3 regions of the Pseudarthrobacter cellobiosi genome follow, and region 3 is predicted to be linked to each of the others. Evidence: riboswitches for the same ligand, from Rfam matches in the RefSeq annotation. Region 3 holds a riboswitch; each other region holds the start of a gene.

Region 1 (10,436 bases), on a different contig from region 3:
GGCTCGCCGTCGTCGGTCCCATGCTGCGCGAGTACGTCGTCAGCGAAGCCATGCATGCCATGGGCATCCCCACCACGAGGTCCCTCGCCGTGGTGGCCACGGGCCGGCCCGTCCGCCGCGAAACCATGCTGCCCGGAGCCGTGCTCACCCGGGTGGCCAGCAGCCATCTGCGCGTCGGCAGCTTCCAGTTCGCCCGTGTCAACGGCGAGACGGACCTTCTGCGCCGTCTGGCCGATCATGCCATCAGCCGCCATTACCCGGACGTGGCGCTCGCCGAAAAACCCTATCTCGCGTTCTTCGATGCGGTCATAGCCGCCCAGGCGTCCCTGGTGGTGCAATGGATGCTGGCGGGCTTCGTCCATGGCGTGATGAACACCGACAACATGACCATCTCCGGCGAGACCATCGACTATGGTCCGTGTGCGTTTATGGACGCCTTCAACCCCGGTTCGGTCTACAGCTCCATCGACGCTGACGGACGCTACGCCTACGCCAACCAGCCGGTCATTGCCGAATGGAACCTCACCCGGCTCGCCGAAGCACTCCTGCCCCTGCTCCATGAAGACCAAGACCAGGCCATTGCGCTCGCCGTTGAATCCCTCGGCGCCTTCCGCACGCTGTACAGCGCTGCTTGGTCAGCCGGCATGAAGTCCAAGCTTGGGCTGCGCGCGGACACGCACGACGACGTCGCGTCGCCGATCGTGGACGGCGTGCTGGGCCTGCTTCAGGAAGGCCAAGTGGACTACACGTCCTTCTTCCGGAGCCTCGGCTCGGCAGCCCGCGGCACGCCGGAGACTGCGCGGGCCAAGTTCGCGGACCCGGCAGCCTTCGACGCCTGGGCGGCACAGTGGCTGGCACTGGCGCCGGACGCGGACCTGATGGAGCGGGTCAACCCCGTCTACATCCCCAGGAACCACCTGGTTGAAGAGGCCCTTGACGCTGCTAGCGCAGGCGACCTGGACCCCTTCAACCGCCTGATGGACGTCCTGGCCGATCCGTACACGCAGCGCCCCGGGCTGGAACGCTACGCCGGCCCCGCCCCTGAAGACTTCGGGAGCTACCGGACCTTCTGCGGGACCTGAGCGAACACCAGGGATGGACGACGGCGGCGCGCGGCTGGGTGCCGCCCGCCGCCGTCGAGCATGGTCGGATCACGCTACGCGGACGAAGGACACTCCGGAGAGCCAGCTGATGGAGTGCACTTCGGTTTTGTAGCCGTCCACCCCGCCACTGACTACCTGGCCGTTGCCGGCGTAGACGCCCACATGGCCGGCCGTGATGACCAGATCCCCTGGTGCCGGTGTGCCCACCACTGAGCCGTACTGGTAGAACTGGCCGGGAGCCAGATCACCAACGCTCTTACCCACCGAGCGCAGCGCCTTCTCCACCATGGCGGTGCAGTCCTGCTGGACGCCAAGCTGGGAGTTGGCGGAAGCCAGGATGGCCGCGCCGAGCGAGCTGGCCGGAGCCTGGGCCGCCGGTGCGGACGTTGAGGCCAGCTGGATACCGGTGTTGGTGGGGGAGGCCGGGGCCGCCGCGACCTTCGCCGCGGGAGCCGGTGCGGTGTAGCCGGCACCGGGGATCCGGATCTGGTCGCCGGGGTAGATGACGCTGGTCAGTGAGAGTCCATTGGCGGCAAGGACGTCGTTGAGCGGGACGCCGTTGGTGGCGGAAATCTGGCCCAGCGTGTCGCCTGAAACGACCGTGTGGACGTTGGCCACGGCCGGTGCCGGAGCAGCAGCGGCCTGAACAGTGGCGGCCGGGGCCGCCACCGCTGCACTTGTTTGGGCCTGGGCGTTGGCAGTACCGGCATCACCAGGGCCGTGGACGCCGGCCTGCGCCGGGGCGCCGATGCTGAACAGCAGGCCTGATGCAGCAACAGCCACCAGCGCCGGCCGACCAAACGTCAGTGCGTGCGCTTTGGCCGTGGACGACAGGCCGACAGGGACGGTAGAGCGGGCAGGAACCACACGATGGCGTGCGGAAGCGGAATTCTTGGACACGGTTGATCGCCTCTCCCATGCCTGCGGGGTGAGCTGTCGGGTTCGGGTCGGAGTTACCCGGCCGGTGGCGCCGCCGCACGGGACGGGAGCGATACCGACTTAACCCCAAGGCTTCGAAAAGCCGTGGAAACGTGGTTCCCCCGTCCCTGCCAGCTGGAAAGCGACTGGATCCCGGTCAGCGGCAGGGCTCGGCATACTGGCGGGAATGGTCCGGCTTGAGCCGGGCTACCGCTTGACCATAACTTCTGCTCGGCAGCAATGTCACATTCCGGTAACGGAATGTAGGCGTGGAATCCACCCGCATTTCAGTGCGGTTTCCCGGCTCTCCGGTAACGATGTTGCAGGTCAACCCCCGTAATCCGTATATGCCCGGTAAGCTCACCAACTATGTCCCGGATTGTTCAAAAAATGCGGCTGCCCGCCCTCGCCGGCATGCTGGCGGTCGCCCTGGTGGGGTCGGTAGCGCAGCTTCCCTCACATGCCGCCGACGACGCGCCGCCCGGCGGCTATCCCTCGTGGCAGGACGTGCAGAACGCCAAGCAAAGCGAGGCCGGCAAAGCGGCAGAGGTCACCAGGATCAATGGGCTGCTGGGCGGGCTCCAGACCGAAGCGGAGGCGCTGGGCGATGCGGCCGTGACGTCCGCCGCGGAGTATGCCCTTGCCGAAGCGGCGCTTCAGGCCGCCACTTCCACTGTGGATGCACTGACCGCCCAGACCGCACGCGCCGCGGCCGAACTGGGACAGTACAAGAAGGAAATCGGGTCTCTTGCGGCGCAGTCGTATAAGACCGGTGGCACAAACATGGGTTTCTTCGTTGCCCTCGACGCCGTGCAGAACAACAGCATCCAAGGCCTGAATATCGTCCAGATCGTCAGCGATAAGACTGCCGCCCTGGTGAACAAATCCGCAGCCGCCGAACGCATTTCCCGCGCCCTGGCCGATCAGGAGCAGGCAGCCAGGGCCGAGCGCGAGCGCCTGTCCGGCGAAGCCAGAACCAAGCTCGATGCCGCCCAATCCGCCCAGCAGGCCATGTCCCGGCAGATCGCGGAGCAGCAGGAGCACGGCCAGGAACTGACCGCGCAGTTGGCCTCCCTCAAGGGCACCACCGCTGCCGTGGAGGGTGAGTTCCGGCAGGGCCAGGTGGCGTTGGCTGCGTACGAAACGGCGCAGGCCGCCAAGCGGGCGGCGGCGCAGGAACAGGCACGCCAACAGGCGGAGGCGGCAGCCAAGGCAGCTGCCCTGGCCGCTGCGCAGAAACCGGCTCCGGCCCCGCCTGCCGTACCGGGAGTACCCGCCCCCGCTCCTGTCCCGAGCCCGACGCCGGCCCCGCCGCCCGTCGTCGTCGTGCCTTCCGTGCCGGGCGGCGCTGTCAACGACCCCGCCGGCGCCAAGAGCTACGCGGCCGGGCAGCTGGCGGCCTACGGCTGGGGCCAGGACCAGTTTCCGTGCCTGGCGTCGCTGTGGACCAAGGAGTCCAACTGGCTGACCACCGCGACCAACCCCTATTCGGGCGCATACGGGATCGCCCAGTCGCTGCCGGCCAGCAAGTATGCCAGCGCGGGCAGCGACTGGCTCACGAGCTACCGGACCCAGGTCAATTGGGGACTGTCGTATATAGCGGACCGCTACGGGTCACCGTGCGGCGCGTGGAACCATTCAGTGGCCAACAACTGGTACTGACCTGCCGGGGGGACGGCAGCCGGGTCACGTTCCTGGGGCTTTGGCGAATTCCGCGGCGCTGAGGAATTCAATGCCGACGAAGGCTTCTTCACCGTCCACCCAGGCGTCATGCCCCGGTGGAATGGTGTAGGAATCTCCGGCACTGATGTTGATCCGGTTGCCATCGGTGGTCTCGACATTGAGGGCTCCGGAAACGCAGAATCCCACATGGTTGTTCTGGCAGGACTCGGTCTGGACCACCGGCTTGATGCAGTCCGACCAGCGCCAGCCGGGATTGAACGTGAACCGGCCAACGGTGTAGTCACCCAGGTTGACGACGTCCACTTCCGTCTTCTCCGGCCGGCGCTTCTCATCCGGTGTGTTGTGGGACTTGACTGCCAACTCGGTGACGATGTTTGTAGGCATGGCACGCAGACTTTCTCTGTGGAGTTTGTGTCCATCAGCTGTCTGTCCCTTGCTGCCAGACGGCATCTGAGGCGCTTACGATTGCCAGCATCCTCCGACTGGCCGCGCTTGTCGAGACCCCCAAAACCACTAGGCTTTTCCCATGCCAGATTTTGAACGGTTCCGGGTCCTGCTGGAGGAAGAGCGCGCCCGGAAACTCGCGCTTCTTCCCGCCCTCCGCGCGGACATCTCTTCGGCCAATGCTGCGCGCCAGGATTCCAACGTGGATGACGAGCACGACCCCGAGGGATCCACCATTGCATTCGAGCTGTCGCAGGCATCGGCGCTCCTGCAGCAGAGCAGTTCGGGCCTCGAACAGGTGGACGCGGCCCTGGCGCGGATTGCGGCGGGCACTTACGGTACGTGCGACGTGTGCGGGGATCCCATCGCGGAGGGACGCCTCGAAGCACGCCCGTCAACGCCGTTCTGCATACTTCACGCCGCTGCCGGCCGGCTGGGACGGTAACTGCGCCGTGAACGAACGTGTGCAGGAGGCTGCCGGCTTCATCGACGCCACCCTGCAGAATGAGGGCGCCTGGTACCGGGCGGAAGACGTGGAGTCCCGGGTGGGCGGGGTACTTGGGTCCTACGGATCGTCGGTGGGAGCCGTACGCGGCACCGTCCGCGACGCTGGCACGAAGTTCAAGGACCTTGGCCACGATGAGGTGACCGCTTTGGCATCACTCCTCTGGGGCCGGCCCGGTCCCGGCAGGCGGCCGGTCTATGAGAGGCGGCTCGCCGCCGTTGTGTTGCTGCAGTCCCGGGTGGCCCTCCTCCGTCACTCTGACCTGACCCGGCTGGAGGGCTTCATCAGAACCGCGCAGACCGGAGAGCTGGTGGACCCCCTGATTGCCGACGTTGTGTTTCCGCTGCTTCAGGGGTTGGGTGGCAGCGACCGCCAGCGGGCCGACGTCGTCATCACGCGCTGGCACCAGGACCCCGACGACGCACTCCGCCGCGCTGCCCGTCTCATCGCGTCCCAGGGAACTGACCTGCCGTCCATTTCCGGGAGCCGCGACCGGTCACGTGGCTGACCCCTGTTCCCTGGTCCCCGTCAGTCGTACTCTGGGCCTTGGAGGTGATTGCCATGGAGGCAGCGCAGGGTGACAGGATCATCGTCCGGGGGAGGACCGTCGGGTCCTCAGACCGGCACGGGGTAATCGTTGAAGTCCGCGGTCAGGAAGGTCATCCGCCCTACCTGGTCCGCTTCGACGACGGACACGAAACCGTTATGTACCCCGGCGGTGATTTCGCCGTCGAACGCGGTCACGGGGCCCAAACAGGCTGACGCGCGGCCGACGCCTGAGCGTCAGGGCCGCCGGGCACCTGTCAGACTGGAGGAATGGATCACTCCTTGGCTGCCACGTCCCCTGATGCGAATCTCATGTTTCCGCCGCTCCGGACCGGTCCGCGGGATCCCGGTGACGCGTGGGTTGAGGGCGACCACGGCAAGTTCTGGGGCAGATTCGGTGCCGCCGGCGTCCTGGCCTATGACCCCGGCAAGGGCGTTCTCCTGCAGCACCGCGCGTTGTGGAGCCACAACGGGGGAACGTGGGGACTCCCCGGCGGAGCATTGCACCAGGGCGAGGACGCTGTCACCGGCGCACTCCGCGAGGCGCACGAGGAAGCCGCAGTGCCGGCCGCGGATGTCAGCGTCCTCTTCACGTCCGTACTGGACGTTGGCTACTGGTCCTACACCACCGTTGTTGTGCTGGTGACCGCGCCGTTTGACCCCGTGATCAGCGATCCGGAAAGTCTCGAACTCCAGTGGGTCCCGCTGGCTGAGGTGGACCTGAAGGAGCTCCATCCAGGCTTCGCGAAATCCTGGCCGGACCTGTTGCCGCGCATGCTGGAGCTTGCCGCGGTGGCCGGTCAGTAGAGCACCGGTTAGAGTTAATGATCATTCACCCAGAATCGTCGGAAGGGCCAACGTTGACCAAGGATCTGCCAGACCTGGCCGAAGGCTTTTTCTACTACCAGGCGCTGGGTGAGGGGCGATTCTGCTCCACCATCCACGCACAGGGGGCCTGGAACGAGCACGAACAGCATATGGCGCCGGCCTCTGGCCTGATGGCGGACAGCCTGGAGCGCCACGAGCCCCGCGCCGACATGCGGATGGCCCGGCTGAGCTACGAGATACTGGGCCTGATCCCTGGTGGCGGGTTCCACATCGAAACCGCCACCCTCCGTCCGGGCCGGACCATCGAGCTCCTGCAGGCAGAACTGGTTGAGAACGGCCGCGTGGCCATCCGCGCCACCGCGTGGCGGATGATCACCAGCGACACGGCCGCGGTTGCCGCGGTCGAGGACACCGCCATCCCGGCACCGGATGAATGCAAACCGCTCGACGGCCCTGCCATCTGGCCAGGCGGCTACATCCGGTCCCTGGAGATGCGCGTGGCCGAGGGCCACCGGCCCGGCGCGGGCATCGTCTGGCTCCGCACCCAGCACCCCCTGACGGATAAAGCCGACAGCGGCGACCTGGCCCGCCTGATGGGCCTCGTTGACACGGCCAACGGAATCGCGGCCAGGGTCCCGCCGGGCAAAGACAGCTATGCCTTCCCCAACCTGGACCTGCAGATCCACATGTACCGCAGGCCCGAGGGCGAATGGCTGGGCCTGGACAATGCCGTCTCCTTCGGAACTGACGGGATTGGGCTCACGTCCACTGTCCTGCACGATCTCCAGGGCCCGTTCGGCCGCGCTGAACAGATCCTGACGCTGCGCCGGAGTTAACCTCACAACAGGGACCCTCGGGGCGCCCGCATAGCCGGATGCTATTCCGGCTGCGGGGCCACCTCCACTGGGAGCCCGGCGGCAGCCCACTCCGGGTAGCCGCCTTCCAGGCGTGTGGCCGGGATCCCTTCCAGGCGGAGCATTTGTACGGCTTCGTTTGCGAACACGCAGTAAGGGCCCCGGCAATAGGCAACAACCTGGCGGTCATCGGGGAGATTTCTCAGTCTCGCCGCCAACTCCTTGAGCGGAACGGACACAGCTCCTGCGATATGCCCGGACTGGAACTCCGGTTCAGGCCGCACATCGAGGACAACGACGTCGCCGGCGGACATCCGCTCGCGGAGTTCAGCCTGCGTCAGGGTGTCCAGGGCGGAGCGGTCGCCAAGACAGGCCGTGGCGAGTTTATCGAGTTCCGCCACATGCTCCGCAGCCACGTGGCGGATGGCTGCCCAAAGTTCGGCTACTGATGATCCGCTAAGCCGGTAGTAGATCCGGGTTCCCTGGCGCCGGCTGCGCACCAGTCCTGACCGCTGTAGGTGCTGGAGGTGCTGTGAGGTGTTGGCTACACTCTGCCCGATCTCTTGAGCGAGTTCGTCCACCGGACGTTCGCCCTGGGCAAGGACGTCCACCAGCTCGGCGCGCCGGCCGCTGCCAAGCACCTTGGCCACCGATGAAAACGCGTCAAAGAGTGCGTCCTTGGCTTTCCTGCTGCTCACCGGAGCCTCCGCTCATCGAACCTATTCAAGTAAGTACTTGACAATCTATCCCGTCCAGGTGTGCAATTCAAATATTCAAGTGATTGCTTGATTATACCTGAGGGGACCCGCTCCGGATCCGCGCAAAAATCGGAAAGAGGCGAATGGGGATGGGCGATGTAGCCACCATCCGAAATGGAATTGACGTAGACCAGCTGGTGGGGACGATAGGGGCGATTCAATCGGATCCCGCTCTGGCGAGTTTCACCTTTAAGGCAACCACAACATGGCTTGATGGGACGCACAACACCGGCAACATTCTCGGGTTTACGCATGCAGGCGAGCCCGACACCGGCCGGACCGGCAGCTTCGTCCTCGAGGGCGATGAGCCGCCCGTGTTGCTCGGCAACAATGCCGGGCCCAACGCCGTCGAGCTCCTGCTGCAGGCGCTGGGCTTCTGCTACTCCGTGGGCTACGCGGCAAACGCGGCTGCCCAGGGCATTGAAATCCGCTCGCTGGAGTTCCAGGTGGAGGGCGACCTGGACGCCCGTCCTTTCCTGGGCCTGGACGGTCCGCGGCCGGGATTCACCGCGTTACGCGCAACGGCCCGGGTCTCCAGCCCGAATGCGACACTGGAGCAGCTGCAGGCGCTGTGCCGTTACGTTCAGGACACTTCGCCTGTCCGCGACTGCCTGACCAATCCGGTCCCCGTGCACACCACGCTCGAAATCGCCTGACGGAGGGCCGGGCCATGGATGCGGGAACGGTTGAAGTAGACCGCCGCGAACTCGAGGAAAAGGTCAAGCAGGTCTACCGCGCGGTGGCCCTGAACCCCACCGGCAGCTACCACTTCAAAATGGGACGCGGGCTTGCCGAGCAGCTGGGCTACCCGCCCCAGCTCCTGGACACCATTCCTGCTGGCGCCCTCGAATCGTTTGCCGGCGTTGGATACTTCTTCGACCTGGCGGATCTTATTCCCGGTGAGAAGGTCCTTGACCTCGGTTCCGGTTCCGGGACCGACGTCTTTTACGCCGCCGCCATGGTTGGCACCACGGGGCGCGTCGTTGGCCTTGATATGACTGAAGAGCAGCTGGACAAGGCTGAACGCCTGCGGAACCCCGGCGGCTATCCGCATGTCACCTTTACCAAGGGCCACATCGAAGGCCTTCCGTTTGCGGACGGCAGTTTTGACTGCGTCATCTCCAATGGCGTCATAAACCTGTCCCCGGACAAGCCGTCGGTATTTCGGGAAGCGGCCCGTGTGCTGCGGCCTGGGGGGCGTCTTGCAATTGCCGACATTGTCACCGCCGTACCGCTCACCGCGAAAATTGTCTGCAACACCGACCTCTGGGCCGCCTGCATTGGAGGTGCTGCCCAAACGGACAGCTACCAGGAGACGATCGCTGGCGCCGGCTTCACCATCGAGAGCAGCAGGGCAAACAGCTACGAATTTGTCTCCGACAGGGCACAGGCAGCGACGGCCAAATATGGGGTTTCCAGCCATTCATTCCTGGCGAGAAAGGGTGAATCGGACCCAGTGCCCGGATGACCCCATGATGTTTGGGTGCCTTTCGCGGCCCTGCGTCGCCGCGGAGGCATCGCGCCTGATGCCTTCGCCCGGTTGTCATTTTCCTCTAAGTCGTCTGCACAACGGCAGCTGTGTTTTCGGGGTTGTGCAGGCGAGTGTGAACACTGGTTTTTCCCTACTTCTCTGCACAAGAAGGAGGTAGCGGGGTGGACGCCGAATCGGTGCGCATCGCTGAGTCGGGCACGTTGACGATGCCGGACTGGCGCAACGCACACCCCCGCGATCCGGGGATCCTCGAGGCCCAGCGCCGTGAACGCGCCAGCGTCCGCAGCGAAAAGGGCCATCGTTGGGGGCGCCACCACTCCGCGAGGGCGGCATGACCAACACCCCGAACGTTTCAGGTCACCGCACTAGGGCGTGTCTCCCAATAGGGCGCTCCAGATGACGACGGTGTGCAGGACCGCGGCTGAGCGGTAGGTGAGGGCGAGTTTGTCATAGCGGGTGGCCAGGGACCTCCATTGCTTGAGGGTGTTGAAGCTGCGCTCGACGACGTTGCGGCGCTTGTACGCTTCCTTGTCGTAGGTGACGGGCCGTCCGCCGGCGGAACCCTTGCGTTTGCGGTTGGCCTTCTGGTCCTCCTTTTCCGGGATGACGCATTGGATGCCGCGGTCGCGCAGGTACTTGCGGATCGCCTTGGAGGACTAGGCCTTGTCGGCCATGGCCCGTTCCGGGCGGGTGCGGGCCCGGCCGGGCCCGTCCCTGTCGACCTTCAGGGCGTCCATAAGGTTCTCGAACATGAGCGAGTCCCCGCCCTGCCCGGGCCCCAGAAGCAGGACGAGGGGGCGCATGTTCCCATCCACCAGGGCATGGATTTTCGCGGGTCAGCCCGCCGCGGGTCAGCCCGCCGCGGGAGCGGCCGATCGCATGGTCCTCAGGCTCGTCGAGCAGATTCTTGTAATTCGACCGGTCCCCCTGTGTGGCGGGGCAGGTTGGTGCCGTGCTGGTGGGCACGGTTCACCGTGGAATCCGCCGACACCTCCCAATTGATCAGCCCGGCCGAATCGGCACGGGTCAACAACGCCGCCAGCACCTTGTCCCAGATGCCGTTGGCGGCGTTGCGTCGGTGGTGCTTCCACACGGTCTTCCACGACCCAAAATGTGCCGGCAGGTCACGCCACGGGATTCCGGCCCGGTACCGGCAGATGATTCCCTCGGTCATCGACCGATGGTCCTTGAACGGGCGGCCAGGCTTCCCTGAAGAGTCAGGCATCAACGGGGCAATGTGCTCCCCCTGGGCATCGGACAACAAGGCATAACGGGAACTCACGCATCAATCCTGCCAAAACGGCA
Region 2 (10,436 bases), on a different contig from region 3:
CTACCCGCTGGGCAAACGCGGGCTGAAGCCTGACCAGCTCGGTGTAGCTGCGCCCCAGCCCCGCAGGATAGATTCCCACCACGTCCTTGAGGCTTCCCACCGGCAGGTAGTACCGCTGTCGCTGGCCCGAAACCGCCATTCCATGCGGCGGCTCTGCCCGGTGCACCAAAGCCAGTTCCTGGAGCGAGGCCAGGATGCGTTCCAGCGCCGCCACCGTGGACCCTGCAATGAGTTTCCGGACGCCTGCCGCCGAGGCGCTGTGTTCGGTGTCCGTGTTCGTGCACAGGTGCAGGGTTTCCAGGACTTGCATCTGCGGCCTGTTAAGCCGTTCGAGAGCGCGCTGGACGCTGACCCGCGCGCTTGCCCGGGCGGCCAGGGCGGAAAAGTCAGGAACCGCGGGGGACATAAGGTCCGGCCGCGCTGCAAAGAGCGCCCGCAACGAGTCATCGCTGCGTGCTTCCAGTTCTTTGCTGAGAGCGCGGATAAGGGACATCAGTCCAACGTTACCGCCCGCTGGACTTTCCTGCCCGGCGCCGGCCCGCCACGCTGTCCAGGACCAGGAAGAGCATCAGCAGGAACGCCACAGGCAACCCGTACAGGGCAGTGGCAGTGACCCAGGCCGGAGCAGCGGAGCCTGCGAAGGCCAGCGCCATGACGGCTCCCACCGCCACGAGGGAAAGCATGGCAACAACCGCTGCGCAGATCATCAGTGGGCGCCGGTATCGCGAGGGTGTCATGCAGGTAACGCTAACAGCCGGGCGGCCGGCGGCGGCGCCACGGGCGGGCCTGAGCGGCGGGCGCACAGCCGCGGCAGGCGGCAGGACGAAGGGTGCGTGAAAGCAGGATTCCGGGCCCCGGCAGGATAACCTTGAGGAACAGACCAACACGGTCCGTCGCTGTCATACCCTGAACCCGCACATCAGTGCGGATGCGGTGACTGCCGGCCGTGTCAGAAGACGTCAGAACGAAGAAGGTTGATTACGTGCCTACCGGCAAGGTCAAGTGGTATGACAAGGAAAAAGGTTTCGGATTCCTCGCAGGCGAGGACGGCCAGGAAGTCTTCCTGCCCAAATCATCGCTGCCCGAAGGCATCACGGAGCTGAAGGCCGGCACCCGGGTTGAGTTCGGCGTTGCCGACGGCCGCAAGGGTGCACAGGCCCTGGGCCTGCGCGTCCTGGACAAGACGCCGTCCATCGCCAAGGCCAAGCGGCCCAGCGCCCGGGACCTCGCGCCGCTGGTCCAGGACCTGGTCAGCGTGCTGGACAACCTCTCCGGAACCCTGTCCGCGGGCAAGTACCCGGAAGGCAACAAGGGCAAGGCCATCGCGGCTGCCCTGCGTAAGGTTGCCGACGAGCTGGACGTTTAGGTCTTGGCCATGAACGCGGAAGCTGAACAGCCGGACACCACAACAGCGGGGAAAGCGGGCGCCAAGGCCGAGGCCAAGCGCCGCGCCGGCGTGCCCGTGTGGCGTACCGGAAAGCCGGATGCCTTCCTCGCTGCTGCCGTTGGCGAGGCGCGAACCGCCATCGAAGGCATCGCGGCGGCGTCGGACATTGGTGCGCACCTGGCTGCCAAAAGTGAGGGCGACCGCCTGGTCACCCACCTCTTCGAATCAAGAATGGCCGGCTACCACGGCTGGCAGTGGTACGCGGTCCTGACCAGGAACTCCCGCTCCAAGGTGGTCACGGTCAGCGAGCTTGGCCTCCTGCCGTCGGAGGACTCCATCCTCTCCCCGGAGTGGGTGCCCTGGGCCGAGCGCGTCCGCCCCGAGGACGCACAGGCGGCAGAGGAAGAGGAGTCACCCGCTGCGGAGGCTTTCGCTTCGGGGCCGGACACTTCGCAGGCCGAGGCTGACACTCCCGGGTCCGAAGACCGGGACGAAGAATCCGAAGAGGACGACCCCGCCGGCGAGGCTGACTAGGCAGTTGCGAATACGCAGGGTTGAGAACCAAGAAGGCCGGCACTGATGTCCACCTTCAAATCCCTGCACATCCCCAACTACCGGATCTGGTTCCTCGGCGCGCTGGTTTCCAACATCGGAACCTGGATGCAGCGGACTGCCCAGGACTGGCTGGTCTTTGACCACCTCACTGATCACGACGCCGGAGCCATGGGCATCACCATGGCACTGCAGCTGGGGCCGCAGCTGTTCCTGGCGCCCGTCGCCGGCCTCGTGGCGGACCGCTTCAGCCGCCGGCAGCTGCTGGTCATCACGCAGTCGCTGATGGCACTACTGAGCACCGGCCTGGGCATCCTGGTGGTGCTCGGCGCCGGCCAGCTGTGGCACGTCTACGGCTTCGCCCTGCTGCTGGGCATGGTCTCCGCCCTCGATGCCCCGGTGCGGCAGACCTTCGTTTCTGAACTCGTGCGGGACGACTACCTGCCCAATGCCGTGGCCCTGAACAGCGCCTCCTTCAACGTCGCCCGGATGATCGGGCCTGCCGTGGCTGGCGTACTCACCGTGGCGGTAGGTCCCGGCTGGGTGTTCCTGATCAACACCTGCACCTTCCTGGCCATGCTCCTGAGCCTGTGGAAGATCCCCGCCGCGTCACTGCGCCAGCTTCCCCGGGCGGCTCCGGGCAAGGGCCGGATCCGGGAGGGGCTGCGCTATGTGCGGTTCCGGCCGGACATTGTGGTGGTCCTGGTGGCCGTGTTCATCGTGGGAACACTCGGCCTTAACTTCGTACTGTTCATCGCCGCGATGGTGGGCACGGAATTCGGGTTGGATGCCAGCGCCTTCGGGCTCATGAATTCCATCATGGCCATCGGTTCCGTGGCAGGCGCGCTGCTCTCCGCCGGCCGCGGCAAGCCCCGCTTGCGGATGATCTTCGGCGCTGCGGCTGCCTTTGGGGTGACGTCGGGACTGGCCGCGCTTGCCCCGGACTACTTCTGGTTCGGCGTCGCGCTGGTGCCGGTGGGCCTGTTCGCGATCACCATGATGACCAGCGCCAACGGCTACGTCCAGACCACCACCGATCCCGTCATGCGGGGCAGGGTCATGGCCCTGTACATGGCCATCTTTATGGGCGGCACCCCCATCGGCGCCCCACTCGTGGGATGGGTGGCCAACGTCGCCGGCCCCCGGTGGTCGCTTGCCGTGGCGGCCGCCTCCGGGATCATCGCCGCCGTGATCGGAATGATCTGGATCATCCGCGCCCAGCAGCTCCGGCTCACCTTCAACCGGCGGGCCCGCGGCCTGCGGTACTTCGGCGTCGTCTCCCATCTGGGCGTCCAACAACCGGGGGACAACGCAAACGGCGCCGCCCGGGACGAAAACCCGGACGACGCCGTCGGACACTGACAACTGGCGTCACCACAAAACAGTGCGAACGGACACTTGGGGTCCCGGTATCTGGGCCCCAAGTGTCCGTTCGCGCGGGTGCGCTACTTGCGCAGCTCGCCCACCACGTAGTCGATGCTTGCCAGCAGCGCGGAGACGTCGGCCGGCTCGATGGCCACAAATGTGGCGATCCGGAGCTGGTTGCGGCCCAGCTTGCGGTACGGCTCGGTGTCCACGATGCCGTTGGCGCGCAGGACCTTGGCGATCGCGGCGGCGTCGATCGAGTCGTCGAAGTCGATGGTGGCGATGACGTTGGAACGGTCCTCCGCTTTGGCCACAAACGGGGTCGCGTACTCGGAGGCCTCGGCCCAGGAGTAGATCCGGCCGGCGGAGTCAGCCGTGCGGGCGGACGCGAAGTCCAGGCCGCCGTTGGCGTTCAGCCACTGCACCTGCGCGTCGAGGGTCACCAGCGTGGAGAGCGACGGCGTGTTGTAGGTCTGGTTCAGCCTGGAGTTGTCGATGGCGGTCTGGAGGTCCAGGAAGTCCGGGATCCAGCGGCCGCTGGCCTTGATTTGGGCGGCGCGTTCCAGCGCGGCGGGGGAGAAGAGGCCCAGCCACAGGCCGCCGTCGGACGCGAAGTTCTTCTGCGGGGCGAAGTAATAGACGTCGGCCTCGGAGACGTCCACGTCCAGGCCGCCGGCTGCGGAGGTGGCGTCCACCAGGACCAGGGAACCGGCGTCGGCGCCCGCCACGCGCTTGACCGGAGCCGCGACACCGGTGGAGGTTTCGTTCTGCGGCCAGGCGTAGACATCCACGCCTGCCTCGGCGGCCGATACCGGGCGGGCGCCGGGCTCGGACTTGATGATGGAGGAGGCGTCCAGGAACGGGGCCTTGTTGGTGGCTGAGGCGAACTTGGAGCCGAACTCGCCGAAGGACAGGTGCTGGGCCTTCTTTTCCACCAGGCCGAAGCTGGCGACGTCCCAGAAAGCGGTGGAGCCGCCGACGCCGAGGACCACTTCGTAGCCTTCGGGGGCGCGGAAGAACTGGCTGAGGCCTTCACGGACGGAGCCCACGAGGTTCTTGACCGGAGCCTGGCGGTGGGAGGTGCCCAGGATGGTCTTGGACGCCGCTGAGAGCGCTTCGAGCTGCTCCGGCCTGACCTTGGAGGGTCCTGCGCCGAACCGTCCATCTTTTGGCAGGAGGTCGGCAGGAATAGTGATGCTGGTTTCGCTCACGGGGGCTCCAATTTCGGCATGGACGTGCCTCACGTCCGGGCGGTGGGTTGGCCGGTAGTCGGCGGTGACTGCATAAGGACCTCCTATATTCTGCCTGAACCCCTTGATTGGGCGGGAACCGGCGCCGTCATAGTCCGGCCAATGAGACCGTTCGTCCCCGCCCGGGGATTATCCAGACAAATTCAAAATAGGCTAAGCTTTTTACCGGACCTCGCCGCTGCTGGACGCGATACGGTGGGACAACGCAAGGTACTGCGCTCGAGGAGCTGAGCTGGATGACGGATCTGATCGATACTACGGAGATGTATCTTCGGACCATTTTGGAGCTTGAAGAAGAGAACATCGTTGCTCTTCGTGCACGCATCGCCGAACGGCTGCGGCATTCCGGACCCACGGTGTCCCAAACCATCGGCCGGATGGAACGCGACGGACTGGTCGTGGTCTCCGGAGACCGTCACCTGGAGCTCACGGAAGCCGGGCGGAAACGCGCTACGGAAGTGATGCGCAAGCACAGGCTCGCGGAACGGCTCCTGGCGGATGTGATTGGCCTGGACTGGGCCTATGTCCACGATGAAGCATGCCGCTGGGAGCACGTGATGAGCGAACGCGTAGAGCAGCGCATCTACGAATTGCTCAACCACCCGACCGAGTCTCCGTACGGCAACCCCATCCCAGGGCTGGCCGCCCTGGGCGGGCCGGCACCCGCGCTCCCTGACGCCGATGTGATTAATCTCCTTGATGCGATGCAAGGCTACGGGCCGGCGTCGAACGTGACAGTCAGCCGGCTGGCTGAGCCCATCCAGGTGGAACCTGAGCTGTTGGTCCAGCTGGATGAAGGCGGGATCAGGCCCGGTGCCTCGGTGTCCCTAGAGCGCGTGGGGGAGTACATTTCCGTGCGGGTTCCGGGAATCGAAGGGGCGCTCGAGCTGCCCCCGGAAGTGGCATCCCACGTCTTCGTTTCCGTCCGTTGACGGGAAGGCGGTCCGCCTGTGGGGCCGCCCCATAGCGCAGTGACCCCCGGTTCCGCAAAGATAACGGAATTGTTACTGTCCAGGTTAATCACTTATAGTTGGAACTCAGCGTCGATACAAAAGCGTTACCTGATCCGGAGCCGAGCTCTGCCAGCGGATCAGGTGCATCAGTCACCAACTGGCAGAGGCGGGGGAACCACAACCGGCAGTCGTAAGACTGCCTTGGGGTGAAGTCCGTCAGCAGCAAGCCTCTTCCAGCGAAGGATCCTCACGGGATATCTCTGCGCCAAGTGCTTGTCACGGCGGACCGGGTCTTTGAACTCTCTGACCCGAATCCGACAGCTAACTTCGCAGGCTATCCAGAGAGGAACATTCTTGACCACGCAATACTCCAGGGGCCGCCGCCGTGCGGTGGGTCCCGCCTCGGCGCCCAGAGTGGCCGAGGATTTCACCGCGGAGAGGCCCCGCGACCCACAGCGGGAAGCGCGCCGCCGCCGGGGTCCCTTCCGGCAGATGACGGATTTCGCCGCTGCCAGTGGCCTCGGCCAGAAGGCCGGCATCGCCTTGGCAGCAACAGGCCTGGCTCTCACCGTGACGGTTCCCGTAACCGGCCCCGTGATGGCCACTCCGGCACCCGGCCAGGCCGCGTCGGCCGTTTCCGCTGCTCCGCAGCCCGAAGTTACCGCCGAAGCCGCCGCCCAAATTGATTTCAGCCGCTCGTCCGTGGTGACCCAGGGTGATCCCGACGGCAAGCTGAAGCAGCTGCTGAGCGCACAGTCCGCGGGATCCATTACCCGCGCGGCCTCTGCCGGAAGCCTCGGCTCGCCGCTGGCCCAGCTGGCTACAGTCTCTCCGTTCGGATTCCGGGTCAGCCCCATTACCGGCGGCGCCGGAGACTTCCACCGTGGCCAGGACTTCGTGGCACAGTGCGGAACCTCCGTCCTGGCTGCTGCCAGCGGCACCGTGACGTTCGTCGGCTGGCACCAGTACGGCGGCGGCAACCGCGTGGTGGTGGATCACGGCAACGGCCTTGAAACCACGTACAACCACCTCTCCTCCGCCAGCGTCAAGGTAGGCCAGACGGTCAGCCGCGGCGACGTGGTTGCCCTCAGTGGCACCACGGGCGCGTCCACGGGCTGCCACCTCCACTTCGAGGTCCAGGTCAACGGCGAAGTCGTTGACCCCACCGGCTGGCTCTGACCCAAGTGATGGCGAACTCTCGAATCGCGGCGACGTGCCGTGACCTGAATGTGACATTGGCTCGGAACTCCTGTAACGTCTAAAGCGCGTCAACTTTTCCGAAGTTGACGTTCTTGAGTGGATTGCCTAGCTCTGCCACCGCTCAAGGTCCGTTCGCATGACATCGTCTGGCAGGGGCGGGGGAACCAATTTTGGTCTTCGATTCTGAAGGCCTTGGGGTTAAGTCGCAAAGCTTCCACTGTGAAGCAGCGCGGCCGGGTGACTCCCATCCGAATCCGACAGCTCACCTCGCAGGCATTGGGAGAGGCTACCTTCGTGTCTTCACGCCATACTTCTGCGCGTCACCGCGCACAACCGGTTCGCACCAACCCCTTGGGCTCCGTGTCCAAGGCCGTCAGTGCCAATGCCGGGACCGTAGGTCGCCAGGCTGCTGTTATCGCAGCTGCATCAGGTCTGATCCTGAGCATGGGGCTTCCGGCCAACGCCGCGGACACCACCGCCGGCGTTTCCGCCTCTACCGAGTCCGGTTCCGCGCAGACGGCACTTGCCGTAACTGCCGCGCCCACGGCTACCGTTTCCTTCGAACGCCCCGTCATCAAGACGACGCCGGCGCCGAAGGTTGAGACGGTCCGTGCGCAGTCCACGGCCTCCGAAACCGGGACTCAGGGTGGTGCCGCAACCGAGGCTGCGGCCTCCAAGCTCGCTGACACTGTCTCCTCCGCCGCCGCTTCGGGTCTGGCAGCACTTGCCTACACCGGTATCGGCAACCCCTACCTCTGGGGCGGCACCACTCCCAATGGCTGGGACTGCTCAGGCTTCACGCAGTGGGTCTACGCCCAGGCAGGCATCAGCATTCCCCGCACCAATGCCTGGACAGCCATGCGGCCCACGGCCACACCGGCCTCCGGTGACCTGGTCATGCAGAATGGCGGCGCCCACGTTGGCATTTACGTCGGCAACGGCATGATGATCAGCGCACTGAATCCGTCACAGGGCACGCTGCTCCACTCGGTGGCATCCACGGGCTCCTCCGCGTTCTTCACGATGGCCCCGTAGTTCCTGCAGTCCAGTAGTTCCTGCAGCCCTGTGCTGCCGGAACCGTTTCTTCACGAGAAACTCTTCGCTAAATCCCCGTTCGGGGCGTGCCGGCGTACCCCCAAGATGCCGGCGCGTCCAAAGCCCTTGGGCTGCCCACGCGGTCCTGAGGAAAACGAAAGAGAGAAAATTAATGACTACACGTGCAACTGTTGCACGGCACCGCGCCGAGGTCGCCAAGACCAACTCGCTGGCTGTCATTGCCAAGGCTGTCGGCGACAACGCCGGCGGCATGGGCCGTCAGGCTGCGGTTATCGCTGCTGCTTCCGGCCTTGTCCTGACCAGTGGTATCGCTGCGAACGCGGCTGACACCGGCATCCAGCGTGAAGCTGCATCCGCTTCGAACCTTGAAGCTGAGGTTTCCGCCCCGGCCATCATTTCGGCTGCTTCCACCATTGCCATCTCCTACGAGAAGCCCGCAGTGACCACCACGCCGGCTCCGGTTGAGGCTCCCGCACCTGTTGTTGAAGCTCCGGCTCCGGCCAAGGCCGCGGCCACCATCAAGGTAGCGTCGGCAACACCGGCCGCTCCGAAGGCGCCGGTCTCCGCAAGCGGCAAGGGTGCTGCCATCCTCTCCGCTGCCTACGCACAACTCGGTGTCAGCCAGGACTGCACCATGCTGGTCACCAACTCGCTGGCTGCCGTGGGGATCAACTTCCGCGACTGGCCCGCAGGCTACCTGTCCCTCGGTCAAACCGTGAGCGCCGCCGAGGCCCAGCCCGGCGATCTGTTGTACTACGCCGACGGCGGCGCGGGCGTTGCCCACATTGCCGTCTACGCTGGCAACGGCCAGGCCGTGCACGGGGGCTACAACGGCAACCAGACCGTTGTGTTCAGCGCCAATGTCGGCTCCGGCCCCGTTTACATCCGCGTGTCCTAGCACCAAAGTCAGCCTTCAAGGGACCCCTGCCTCACGGCTGGGGTCCTTTGCTGTTTCAGGGCTGCTGGCCTGATCCGGTGAGGTGCACGAATTCGACACGTGACGGCGGCCGCTTCTGCGATTAGCTGATCCCGGGATTCTTTGTTTACTCTTGTGGTGTCGATCCATAGCCCGGATATGCCGGGGGCAGCCGGCCCTCGTGCCCCTGACGGGTGCGGCCACAAAGAGGTACGTGCATGCGCACTCTCGTTCTGAATGCTGGATATGAACCGCTGGCGGTAGTCACCTTCCGCCGGGCGCTGGTGCTTGTGCTCACGGGCAAGGCCAGTGTTATTGCCGAGGGCGATGACCCTGTAGTGGGACCGCAGGAGATCCTGGGCCGCCCGTCCGTGATTCTTCTGAACCGCTACATCCGCCCCAGATACAACCAGGGCACCGCGGTCAGCCGCCGCGGAGTCCTGCGGCGGGACGGTCACCGGTGCGCGTATTGCGGCAAAGGTGCCCACACCATCGACCATGTGCAGCCCAAATCACGTGGCGGCGCCGACTCCTGGGAGAACCTGGTGGCCGCGTGCCTCCGGTGCAACAACACCAAGGGCGACCATACGCCGGCTGAAATGGGTTGGAAGCTCAGGTTTGTTCCGGAACCGCCGCATGGCACCATCTGGCAGATCAAAGAACTTGAGAAGCCCACTCCGGCCTGGGATCCGTTCCTGCTGCCTGAACGGGCCGCCTGAACGGGCCGCCTTGTTCCAGCCCCGCGGGGTATTCCAGCCCGCACGGTTAAGCTGGGAGGGTGGACGCTGACCCCCTCGACTTCGATGCCGTCATCCTCGCCGGCGGCCGTTCGTCGCGGCTCGGTGGTGTGCCCAAGCAGAGTCTGACGTACGACGGCGACTCCCTGTTGCGCCGCTCCGCCGCCGCTGCCGGGGGAGCCCGGGCCGCCGTTGTGGTTGGTCCGGACGCTGGCGAAGTGCCGGCCGGGGAAATCCCTGCCGGATTTCTCCGCTGCCGCGAAGAACCGCCGTTTAGCGGACCCGCGGCCGCTATTGCGGCCGGGCTCGCGGCCCTGGCTGCTGCGGGCGGCAGCCGCCCCGGGCTGACGCTGGTGCTGGCCTGCGACATGCCCAACGTGGAGCAGGCGGTGGTGGCGCTGAAGGCTGCGCTGCGTGCCCGGGCACGGGGCGCCGGAGGACCCGCCGCCGGAGGACCTGCCGCCGGAGAACCCGCCGCCGGGGGACACTCCGCAGGGCAGCCGGCAGGCTTGGGACCGGACGGCGTGGTGGCGGTCTCGGAGGATGGCCGCCGCCAGCCTTTGGTCGGTTTTTATAGCACAGTCGCGCTACAACGTTCCGTGGCGGAACTGGAAAGAACGGGACGCTTAATCAACGGGTCGGTGAGGGCACTCCTTGCTAGTCTGGACGTGCAGCTTGTCGCCGTTCCGGCCGGCTCCACGGCAGACGTGGACACCTGGGACGATGCCGCCGCACTTGGAGTGGCCGGTCCGGATCCCATAACCGGGCTCCGGGGCAACACTGCCGCAGACGATTTGGGAGGCAGAGCGTGAAAAGCCAGGAAGAGACGCTGGAAGAGTGGTGCAGGTCCTTGCTCCAGGCGTATGAACTGGAGGACGTCCAGATCGACGTCAACACCATCCTGTCGCTGGCCGGCGTTGCAGCCCACTCAGTGGTCCGCCCGGCCGCCCCGCTCACCACCTTTATTGCCGGTTTCGCCGCCGGCCTGGCTGCGGGAGCAGGGCAGGCCACGAACGCCGC
Region 3 (10,436 bases):
CCACGACGCCTCGTGGTGGCCGGTGCTCATCAGGAAGGCGTTCAGGTGCAGCTGCCTGGAGCCTCCCGCCGTGGCACTCACGCTCGAACCTCGGCTGCTTCGCGGGCAACTGCCTCAGGAACGACGACGGTCTCGGAGTATGTGGACGAGTCGCCCTTGATGGACGTGCTGCTGCGCCCATCCACGCCCCGGGGAAGGTCACCGGCGATGGTCACGCGATTGAGCTGGCGGGGCTGGCCGTCGTAGTTGTCCGGGGCGTAGTGCTGCGTGATGCGGTTGTCGAACAGGACCAGCTGGTTCGGCTCCCAGTTCACGCGCACCACGTTCTCCGGGCGGGTGACGTAGGCCTGCAGGAGGCGCAGGATGTCCTTGGACTCGGTGTTGGAGAGGCCAACAATCCGCAGCCGCTGCGCGAAGCCCCCAATGAACAATCCGCGCTCGCCGGTCAGCGGGTGGACCCGCACTACAGGGTGGGCGGATTCGAAGTGGATCCTGGTGAACTCCTTGCGCCGTTCGTCGGCGTTGGCGTGTTCCAGGTTCTTGGGCACGGAGTAGTCGTAGTCGTTGGTGTGGATGGCCCAGAGGGTGTCGGTGAAGTTCCGCAGCTCCTCCGGCAGGTCCTGGTAGGCCCCGGCCGATGACGCGATCAGGGTCTCCCCGCCGTAGCCCGGCAGGGTGATGCTGCGCAGGGTGGAGGCCTGCGGCGGATTGACCACAAAGGTCACGTCGGTGTGCCAGTTGTTGGCACTGCCGTTTTCGCTGTCCACCGGCAGGACCGCGGGTTTTCCGTCCACGGAGGCCACCGTGGGGTGGGCCTTGGTGAGCGGACCGAAGCGGCTGGCGAAACGCACCTGGTCTTCGTCAGTGCGGATGTTCGCTTCCCGGAAGACCAGGGCCTTGTGCATGTTCAGGGCGTCCCGGAGCTGCGCCACGGTGGGGACTATCTCATTAACGGTGTATCCGGCGGTTTCTTTTAGTAGCTTTCAGCTGCCGGGAATCGGTCGCTGAAAGTGATGGCGAAGGCGTTCAAAGCGGGCTTCCAACGCACGGCCCATCGGGTCTTGCCGGCACCGGTCGGATCGAGGGATCTGGTGACCAGATACAGGCACTTTAGCGCAGCCTGCTCGATGGGGAAATGACCGCGTGCTTTGACGGCGCGCCGGTACCTGGCGTTGAGCGATTCGATGGCGTTGGTCGAGCAGATCACGCGCCGGATTTCCACGTCGTAGTCCAGGAAGGGGGTGAACTCTTCCCACGCGTTCTCCCAGAGCCGCACGATCGCCCCGTATTTCTTGCCCCAGCGCTCCGTGAGCTCCTCAAACGCCGCCCGCGCGGCCGCGGCATTCGGCGCCGTGTAAATGGGCTTCACGTCCCGTTTGGGGGCGTCCCAGTCCTTCTTCGAAGCCAGCCGGAAGGTGTTCCGGATCAGGTGGATAATGCAGGTCTGCACGGTCGTCAGCGGCCACACATTCGTCACGGCTTCGGGCAGGCCTTTGAGGCCGTCGCAGACCAGGAAGAAGGTGTCCTTCACGCCGCGGTTCCTGATGTCGGTGAGTACGCTCATCCAGAATTTCGCGCCCTCGCCGCCGGTGCCGGCCCAGAGTCCGAGGATGTCTTTCTCCCCATCGAGGGTGACGCCGATGGCGGCGTAGATGGGGCGGTTGGCGACCTGCCCGTCGCGGATCTTGACCACGATGGCGTCGATGAAGATCGCCGCGTAGACCTCGTCCAGCGGCCGGTTCTGCCAGGTGGCCATCTCCTCGAGCACCCTGTCGGTGATCCGGGAGACCGTCTCCTTGGACACGGACGCGCCGTAGATCTCGGCGAAATGGGCGCTGATTTCTCCCGTGGTCAGGCCCTTGGCGTAGAGCGAGAGGACAATCTCATCGACCCCGGTCAGGCGGCGCTGGCGCTTCTTGACGATGACCGGCTCGAACGTCCCGGCCCGGTCCCGCGGCACGTCCACCTGTACGGGTCCGGTGGTCTCCGTCAGCACCGTTTTCGGGCGAACCCCGTTGCGGGAGTTGGCAGTCTGTTTGCCGGCCATATCGTGCTTTTCATATCCGAGGTGCTCGGTCATTTCCTCATCGAGCGCGGTCTCGATCACGGTCTTCGTCAGCTGCTTGAGCAGACCATCGGGACCGGTCAGGGACAGGCCCTGCTCCTTCGCCATTCTGACAAGCTCGCGGGCAGCGTCAGCCTCGGATATTTCTGTCTTCTTCTCAACGGTTTTCGTACTCGGCACAGCCTCAAGTGTTGCGGCCATATCGGCCTCCTCCCCGCCAGGCTTACCGCCCGGCGTGTCGAGCCGGATACACCATTATTTCCACAGTCCCGGAATAGGAGCGCACGAATGTGCGGTTGAGCATGCCGGGCTTCGGGTTAGTGGCTGTGCGACGTGTGGGTGTCGGGTGCGGGCGCTGCGGGGGCGTCCGTTGGCTTGTCGCGGGTGCGATCTTCGCTGGTCGGAGCCTCCGCGGGTGCCTGCGACGGTGCCGGCGTGGAGTCGTGGCTGTGGCTCTCGGAGTCGAGAGTGCTTGCGAGGGCGGACATGCCGAACCACGTCAGCGCGGCGACCAACACGACACCTGCGGCAAACGGGCTGACCAGGTGGCGCAGGCCGCCCTTGGCGTCCTTGGCGATGAACGCGACGTACGACATCAGCAGGCCGATCGGAGTCATCCAGGCGCTGCGCTCGGGGAACTGTTCGAAGTGCTGGATGCCACCGCCGACCAGGCCGACGCCGAAGGAGAGCAGGAGCGAGAACGCGACGAGCGAGATGGCCCGGCTCAGCGGCGGGCGCTCATCGACGAGCACGAACTCGTTGACGATGGTGCCGAGGAGGAACACGAACGCACCGACGACGCAGATGATCGTGTACAGGCCCGGGTTGACCGGATAGTGCACGACGGCGCCGGCGATAAGGGCCGCGCCTATGAAGTAGAGCATCGCGCCGATGTAGCGCGAGTAGAGCGAGGGAGTCCGTTTCGCGAGCTCTGCCTCATAGGAGGCAACGTCTTCGCGGCTGAGGTCGTTCTGAACGGTCATGTCTGGTGAGTCTTTCGTTTTCGGGCAGCAGGCAGCCGTAGCTCCGATACCGGAGGTTGGTGCAGCGTGGCGCTGCGCGTGCTGCTCAGCAGGGCAGAATTGAGCGTCATGTCTCATTTCCTTGGAAGTGGGGCTTGGCCGGACACTCTAAACAGATGGGACACGCCACCGGCCTTTAGTGGTTTGTTAGCCTGCGCGGACGAAGGTGACGGCACCCTTGGACGTCATCCACGTAAGGGGGTGGACTGCGGTTTCGTTCTTGCCGTTCAGGCCTGAGCTGAGGACCTGGCCGTTGCCGACGTAAATTCCTACGTGGCCAGGCTGCATGACCATGTCACCGGGCTGGGGGTCGGTGACCACGGTGCCGTAGTTCATGAACTGCATTGGACCCAGGTCCCCGACGGGGATGCCAGCGGCATTGAGGGCGTTTTCGACCAGCCGCGTGCAGTCCTGGATCATGCCGATCTGAGCGTAGGCGGAGGACACCATGATGGAGTTAGTGTCACCAGCTGCGGGGGCGGGAGCCGGAGCGGGCGCAGGCGGGGTGACGGTGACTTTGGCCGAGGCGGGTGCAGGGGTCGTTACGGCGGCCGCGGGTACCGCGGCCGCCGCGGTTTCCACGACAGGCTTCGGGGCTTCCGCTACGGGAGCGGGCGTGGTTTCCACGACCGGGCGCTCGAAGGAAATCTGGATGGTGGCATCGGCGGTCAGTGGGGCCTGTACCTGGCTTGCGACCTCGAGGTTGGCGGCCGGTTCAGCTTCGCGCTGGGCGGGAGCGTCGGCTGCCTGGGCGGCAGCAATACCACTGGTCAGCACGAGACCGGAAGCCGCTGCGAAGACGGCGGCCTGGCGGCCTGCGCCGCCGGCATTCGCGGTAACGGACTTGGTCAGTGCGGCAAGAGTGCTGGTCTGGGGGACCGCGCGGCGGCGGCCGTGAGTTTTGCGCATGGGCATGTAAGGGCCTCTCCCACTGCCTGCGAGGTTAGCTGTCGGATTCGGGTGGGAGGCACCCGGCCGCGTCAGGCGCAAAAGTGCACCAGGCACGGCTTCACCCCAAGACCTGCCAGAAGCAGGCCAATAATGGGTTCCCCGTCTCTGCCGGACGAAAAGCGAACGGATCCCGGGCAGCGGCAGAGTTAGGCAATCTGTTCGGGAGTGCCGCCTCAAGGAGAAACCGGCACGACTTACCGTACTTCAGACCAGCAATGTTTGTCACATTCCGATAACGGCGTGTCCGCCGTGGCACGGGATGCGCACTTGCTCTTTATACCCGGCCGGGGTATAGGATGCGTTTTCTTGGGTTGTCAGTGACATGGAAGTCCGGGCTGGTGTTGCCGTACCCGCTTGCACGGCCGTTCACCCCCCAGTACACCCTCGATTCTTCCTCAAGAGATAGAGCCGGGCTTCCCCTTGTTTCTTCCGCTGCCGGGTGCGGCTGCTGCTCAACCGGAGCTTCTTCGGCACCGGCAGTGGTATCCAGTGGCAGCACAGTCGAGTTTGCTGTTGAAGGGCTGACGTGCGGGCATTGCGTCCAGACCGTTAAAAAGGCTGTAGCGGCCGTTGACGGTGTCGAGTCCGCCTTTGTGGATCTCGTGTCCGGCGGGTCGTTCCCGGGTGATTGTCTACGGTATGGCCGAGAGCTTTGCTGTGTGTGAGGCCGTGACCTCCGCCGGCTACACGCTTTCCAGCAATTGACATCAAGGCCCCTGGCAGAAGACCGGTTAGGCGAGCGGGGTGTCTTTTGACGGGGCGAACGCGTCCCCGGCGCTGGACCTGTTCTGTCTACGACGTTTTGGCTGCTGTCCTGTCGGATTGTACGTGTCCGCTCCGGCCCGCCTAGCCCCTCCTTCGTCGGGGCCTGCGCCGCACGAATTTCCCTGCGGCGCTCCTTCGTCGCTGATTTCACCTGGGAATTTCCCGCCCCTTGCCCTGCGGGTAGACAGGCCTCCGTCGGCCACAGCTCCGCAAGCTTCGCCAGCAGCCAAAAATACGGGGGGAGAGGGGACGCTGGCCGGTCACCACGAGCCGCCCCGCCCACCGGCAAAACAACTTGGTCGGCGCCCGCACCCGTTTCCAGCCGCTTGACAGACATAGAAGCGTCGGGGGAAGTGAGGACGAATATTTCGTTGCGGCGGGGATCCTCAGTGTCCCAGGATCGCGTGCGCGATTTCGTCGGCGTCGCGGAGTGTCCGCTGCCCGCTGGCGTACGTGGGGCCGCCCGGCTGGAGCGCTTCCGCGGCGATGGCAGTGCCCCACTGGGTGGCCGAGAGCTGCAGGCCCAGCACATAGAGACCCTCGGTGACCGAGCCGTTGGCCGCCACCGGCCGGTACGGGTGCGGCGCAACGTCCAGCCCGGTGGCCTGCACCGGCGCACCTTCCGCCGTCATCATCAGCCGGGGCCGTACCATCCCGTCGGCGAGGAGCTGTTCCAGCAGCGGTGAGTCGTTCGCGGACACGCGGTTGGCCGGCGCAAGGGCCTCCACCATGGTCTTCGCCGCCACCGGCGGGCCGTTCACCCAGGGTGAGGCGGCGGTAAAGCGGCCTGTCCGGCGGTCCACGCCGAACCGGGGGTCGGGACCCACAAAACTGACCACGCCGGCGCGCGCCAGGGCAGCCAGCTGTTCAGAGCGCAGCGCGGGCGGCCCGCTGGCCAGGCCCTCCACAAACGACTCAAACCAGCCACGCAGGCCGGCCACCCAGGACTCATCGGTGATGCCGCCGTCGGCCACTGCCGTTTTCAGCACCGCGCGTCCATGATGCAGGGCGCCGATGGCCATCTTCACCGGATCCTCCTCGCCCAGGGCGGAGCGGCGGGCGTCATCAAGCAGGTACTCGACGACGGCGGCATCCAGTTCGGCACGTGATCCGAAAGACCTGCCCGCAAGCGGGGACGCGAGGCCCCGCAGATCCAGCCGGTGCCGCGGGCCGACGTGCACGGCCAGGACGCTCTCCACCGCGGCCTCCCAGTTGGCGGCGCTGTGGGCATGCGGGCGCAGCGCCTCCTCCAGCGCGGCCAGGAACGCGGACGCGTCAGGGACGGCCGCCGGCTGCGAGCGCACCAAGGTGGCGTAATAGGCCCAGAGGGTGTCGCGGTGCAGCAGGGGCCAGAGATCGTGGTCGAAACCCGGGCGGATCCCGGTGGCCGCGAACCGCTCCAGCGCGGCCACGGTCAGGTACCGCAGGGTGACCGACGCCGGGTAGTAGCCGGCCAGCGCGGCCTTGGCCCGGTACGGGGTGCCGCGGCGGGACGCGGCAATGATGAGCGGCTCCTGGCCGGACGGCTGATACTCAAGCCGGGGTCCGGCGTCGATGAATTTTCCGCCGCGGCCTTCCGTGAGCTGGCCCATCGCGTCGAAGAAGTTCAGCCCCATGCCCCGGACCAGGACTGGTTCGCCGGCCGGAATCGCGGCCCAGTCGACGTCCGCCGGGACCGCTGGCGGGAAGTAGCTCAGGCCCAGCTGTGCGGCCGATGCCTGGAGTTCCCGCTGCTCAGGGTTAAGCCGGGACGAAAGGTGCCCTAGTGCCAGGACCACGGAATCGACCTTGAGCGAACCGCCGCCGGCGAGTCCGACGTCGAACGTTCCGGTGCTTGGGGTTGTCTCGCCTGGGGTGCTGTCCCCTTGCGTCCTGGGTGTTCCGTCGCCCGACGGCCGCACCGAGACGGCGGTCGTTTCGTGGAAACTGACGGTGACGCCGTCGGGCAGCTTTTCCGTCAACTCATCCAGCGTGCAGCGCAGGTAGCGGCCGTACAGCGCCCGGCTGGGGAAGTCCCGCGATCCCAAGGCAGCCAGTTCGGACCGCTCGTCCAGCGTCAGGACCTGCATCGGCTCACGCTGCTGCCGGGCACGCCAGCGGTCGAACGTGGTGCCCGCGACGGGCGGCGCCAGCCGGGTGTCCTCAGGGATGACCGTGGGATAAAAGGACTGGGTGTTCATGAGGTACAGCCGGGACTGTCCGGGCTGCCACACGTGCCCCGGACCCGCCGGATAGGGGTCGATGACGTCGATATGGAGAGATGCTTGGCCGGAGTGGGCAGCAGCGTGGGCGGCGGCGTGTGCGAGCAGGCGCTCCAGCACACTGGTTCCCCGCGGTCCGGCGCCGATGATGGCTGTCCGGATGCTCTTCGATTTACCCACGGCATCCAGAGTATCGGCATGCGCCGCAGGCACTTGACTTGCTTGCGGCGCGAAAATGTTGTTTGGATGGGGCGCATGACCACCACTGCAGCTGATCAAACGCCCGGTTCATCGCCCGCCCCCGAACCCACTGATGAGAACGTCTGGCTGGAGGAGATCTACGGCGAGGCACCGCTTGCCTGGGTCCGGGAGCAGAACGCCCGCACCGAGGACCTTTTGGAGGACGCCGATTACGTAGGCCTGGAAGGAAGCATCCTGGAGGTGCTGGACTCCACGGACCGGATCGCCATGGTGGGCAAGCGCGGCGAGTGGTACTACAACTTCTGGAAGGACCAGGCGAACCCGAAGGGGCTGTGGCGCCGCACCACCTGGGAAAGCTACCTGACGGATTCCCCCGCCTGGGACGTGCTGCTGGATGTGGATGCCCTCGCCGCCGCCGAAGGTGAGGAGTGGGTCTTCCACGGTGCCACGTTCCTGCGCCCCGCCGCTGGCGACCCGTACCGCCTCGCGCTGCTGGCGCTCTCCCCCGACGGCGGCGACGCCAGCCGCTACCGCGAGTTCGACGTCGGGACCCGCACTTTTGTTGACCCGGCCGACGGCGGCTTCGACCTGCCGACGGCGAAGGGGAACGTCTCGTGGCTGGATGCGGACACGCTGCTGGTCGCCTCCACGGCCGGGGACCTGCCGCGGACCGCATCCTCGTATGCCCGGACGGCTATCACCCTGCGACGCGGCGAGGCCCTCTCCGCGGCTGCCCGGCTTTTTGAGGTGCCGGAGGACCACATGATGGCCGTGGTGGCGCACGATTCCACTCCCGGTTTTGAGCGCACGTTCGCTGTGGACTACATCGACTTCTACAACCGCAGCACGTTCATCCGCTGGGACGACGCGTGGCTCGAGATCGATGCGCCGACAGATGTTAACCTCAGTGCGCACCGCGAGTGGCTCCTATTCCGGCCGCAGCAGGACTGGTCAGTTGAGGGCACTACATACCCCGCCGGGTCCTTGTTGGCCGCGAAGTTCGAGGACTACCTTGCGGGGGCGCGAGATCTCTTTGTGCTGTTTACGCCGGATGCGCACACTTCGCTGCAGTCTTGGAGCTGGACGCGGAATTTCCTGCTGCTGAACCTGCTGCGGGACGTCTCGTCAGAGATCCGGGTGCTGGATCCCTCTGTTCCCGGCGTTGCGGCCGACGGGGGCGCGTCCGACGGGGCTGCGGCCGACGGGGGTGCCTGGGCTTCGTCGCTGCTGGATGCCTGCCCGCCGCTGCACGACGTCAACGCCTACGCGGTGGACGACGAAGATGAAGGACCGGCCGACGGCGGTGCGGGCGACGACTTCTGGCTGGTCGCCACCGGATTCACCACCCCCAGCACACTGATGCGCGGAAGCCTCACGCGGGATCCTGCCGGGACCGCTGACTCCGGCGGGGGCGTTGCCGGGACGGCTGGCGTGGTGAGCAGCCATGCGGCAGTCAAGGCGTCGCCGTCGTTCTTTGATGACGACAAGTACGAGGTGCAGCAGCACTTCGCCGTGTCCGCGGACGGCACCCGGGTCCCGTACTTCCAGGTGGCCTCGCGGGACCTGGTCCTGGACGGGCAGAACCCCACGCAGCTCTCCGGCTACGGCGGCTTTGAGGTTTCCCGGACGCCTGCGTACAGCGGAACTGTCGGCAGGGCTTGGCTGGAACGCAGGACCGCCACCCCCGGCGGGCCCGGCGAGGCAGCGCACTCCCGCGGCGGTGTCTACGTGGTGGCCAACATCCGCGGCGGCGGAGAATACGGGCCGTCCTGGCACCGGGCCGCGCTGAAGGAAAACCGCCACCGCGCCTTCGAGGACTTCGCGGCCGTGGCGCAGCACCTCGTCTCCCGTGGCGTCACGTCCCGGGAGCGGCTTGGCTGCGTGGGCGGTTCCAACGGCGGGCTGCTGGTGGGCAACATGCTCACCAGTTACCCGGAGCTCTTCGGGGCTATCTCCTGTGGCGTGCCGCTGCTGGACATGAGGCGCTACACGAGGCTCTCCGCCGGGCACTCCTGGATCGCCGAATACGGCGACCCGGACGTGGCTGCGGAATGGGAGTACATCAAGACGTTCTCGCCGTACCACCTACTCAAGGACGGCGTGGAGTACCCCGAAACATTTATCTGGACGGCCACGTCGGACGACAGGGTGGGACCGGTCCAGGCCCGCAAAATGGCTGCCCGGATGCAGGCGATGGGCATCCCGAACGTCTGGTTCCACGAGGCGCTGGAAGGCGGCCACGCCGGAGCTTCGGACAACCGCCAGGCCGCCGCGCTGCAGGCCCGAAGCCAGCACTTCCTGTGGCGGACGCTGGCAGGCGGATGAGCGTAGCGGCCAGTCCTGGCAACAGACCTACCGTGGATTGATGTCCGACGCCTTTCTGGCTGCCCTGAAACCGGCCGACCGACTGGCGATGTGGTGTCAGCTGCTGCTTGCCTCAGAGCCGGCGGCGTGCGTGGCGTGCGCGGACGGCTCAGTGGTGGGGTTCTCGCAACCCGCGCAGTGCCGCAAGGGGACCTTGATCAGGACCTGCCTTCTTCGGGGAGCCTGGAGCTGTGGGGACTCTATCTGCTTCAGTCCCATTCTACGAACGGCTGGGATTCGCTCCGGACGGGGCCGAGGACCGTGTGGCCGAGTGGGAAGACCTTCACGAAATCAGGATGATCCGCTCCGGTTGATCCGCTGATGGTTTGGGTATTCTGCGCAGGTATGTTCGCCGGGCGAGCAGCGCCCCTGACGCTGTGTGCTGGGGCTGAGACAAGCGTTCGGTGGCCGTTTTGCACTGCGTGCCCCATTCTGCGTATCCTTGGTGGGCTAGTAATAGCCATTGGAGACGTGCCAGAGCGGCCGAATGGGCTTCACTGCTAATGAAGTGTGGGGCACAACTCCACCGGGGGTTCAAATCCCCCCGTCTCCGCGTTTGGCCCCGGTCCTGGACCGGGGCCTTTTGCGTACCCAGGGCACCTGCGTTTATGCCACGAACCCCAACTAGGTAGCAGTAACTGTCGTTATGAGCGCTCATAACGACAGTTACTGCTACCTAGTTTGGTGGGTGGCGGGGTGGGGCGTGCGGGAGCCCGGGTGTGGTGCGGGCATGGAAGCAGGGCGTGGTGCGCGTGGGCTGGGCTGGCGGTCCGGGGTGCGGACGTCGGAGGCTCCATCCGGGCCCGCAGTGGCAGGATGGTGGAATGGCAGCACGCAACGCCCCGGAGACGGAAACCAGCCCAAGCC

The links. A riboswitch is a leader RNA that binds a small molecule or an ion and turns the genes downstream of it on or off. The one in region 3 is predicted to bind cyclic di-AMP.
Region 1: it holds a riboswitch for cyclic di-AMP, as region 3 does, so the genes downstream of both, NG701_RS00765 (C40 family peptidase) here and NG701_RS10200 (NlpC/P60 family protein) in region 3, are expected to answer to the same signal.
Region 2: it holds a riboswitch for cyclic di-AMP, as region 3 does, so the genes downstream of both, NG701_RS01985 (M23 family metallopeptidase) here and NG701_RS10200 (NlpC/P60 family protein) in region 3, are expected to answer to the same signal.

Annotation. Positions count from the first base shown of each region.
Region 1 is NZ_JAMXBK010000013.1:13,265-23,700, forward strand. It holds gene NG701_RS00760 (protein adenylyltransferase SelO) at 1-1,082, shown strand, start outside; gene NG701_RS00765 (C40 family peptidase) at 1,152-2,003, opposite strand; cyclic di-AMP (ydaO/yuaA leader) riboswitch at 2,007-2,176, opposite strand; gene NG701_RS00770 (aggregation-promoting factor C-terminal-like domain-containing protein) at 2,391-3,683, shown strand; gene NG701_RS00775 (cupin domain-containing protein) at 3,708-4,088, opposite strand; gene NG701_RS00780 (TraR/DksA family transcriptional regulator) at 4,231-4,593, shown strand; gene NG701_RS00785 (DNA alkylation repair protein) at 4,601-5,161, shown strand; gene NG701_RS00790 (DUF1918 domain-containing protein) at 5,215-5,415, shown strand; gene NG701_RS00795 (NUDIX domain-containing protein) at 5,470-6,006, shown strand; gene NG701_RS00800 (thioesterase family protein) at 6,060-6,863, shown strand; gene NG701_RS21110 (ArsR/SmtB family transcription factor) at 6,905-7,579, opposite strand; gene NG701_RS00810 (OsmC family protein) at 7,729-8,295, shown strand; gene NG701_RS00815 (methyltransferase domain-containing protein) at 8,310-9,107, shown strand; gene NG701_RS00820 (hypothetical protein) at 9,293-9,466, shown strand; partial or broken gene NG701_RS00825 (IS5 family transposase) at 9,497-10,356, opposite strand.
Region 2 is NZ_JAMXBK010000015.1:95,079-105,514, reverse strand. It holds gene NG701_RS02020 (helicase-associated domain-containing protein) at 1-493, opposite strand, end outside; gene NG701_RS02015 (hypothetical protein) at 504-737, opposite strand; gene NG701_RS02010 (cold-shock protein) at 983-1,366, shown strand; gene NG701_RS02005 (DUF3027 domain-containing protein) at 1,376-1,921, shown strand; gene NG701_RS02000 (MFS transporter) at 1,967-3,301, shown strand; gene serC (phosphoserine transaminase) at 3,385-4,515, opposite strand; gene NG701_RS01990 (iron-dependent transcriptional repressor DtxR) at 4,791-5,486, shown strand; cyclic di-AMP (ydaO/yuaA leader) riboswitch at 5,640-5,858, shown strand; gene NG701_RS01985 (M23 family metallopeptidase) at 5,862-6,686, shown strand; cyclic di-AMP (ydaO/yuaA leader) riboswitch at 6,835-6,997, shown strand; gene NG701_RS01980 (C40 family peptidase) at 7,068-7,742, shown strand; gene NG701_RS01975 (C40 family peptidase) at 7,915-8,661, shown strand; gene NG701_RS01970 (HNH endonuclease) at 8,898-9,398, shown strand; gene mobA (molybdenum cofactor guanylyltransferase) at 9,458-10,228, shown strand; gene NG701_RS01960 (DUF6457 domain-containing protein) at 10,225-10,436, shown strand, end outside.
Region 3 is NZ_JAMXBK010000023.1:225,997-236,432, reverse strand. It holds gene NG701_RS10220 (LLM class flavin-dependent oxidoreductase) at 1-81, opposite strand, end outside; partial or broken gene NG701_RS10215 (TauD/TfdA dioxygenase family protein) at 78-935, opposite strand; gene NG701_RS10210 (IS256 family transposase) at 974-2,266, opposite strand; gene NG701_RS10205 (hypothetical protein) at 2,383-3,165, opposite strand; gene NG701_RS10200 (NlpC/P60 family protein) at 3,235-4,002, opposite strand; cyclic di-AMP (ydaO/yuaA leader) riboswitch at 4,006-4,201, opposite strand; gene NG701_RS21375 (heavy-metal-associated domain-containing protein) at 4,335-4,703, shown strand; gene NG701_RS10195 (FAD/NAD(P)-binding protein) at 5,190-7,184, opposite strand; gene NG701_RS10190 (prolyl oligopeptidase family serine peptidase) at 7,260-9,530, shown strand; tRNA gene NG701_RS10185 (tRNA-Ser) at 10,035-10,122, shown strand; gene NG701_RS10180 (MFS transporter) at 10,394-10,436, shown strand, end outside.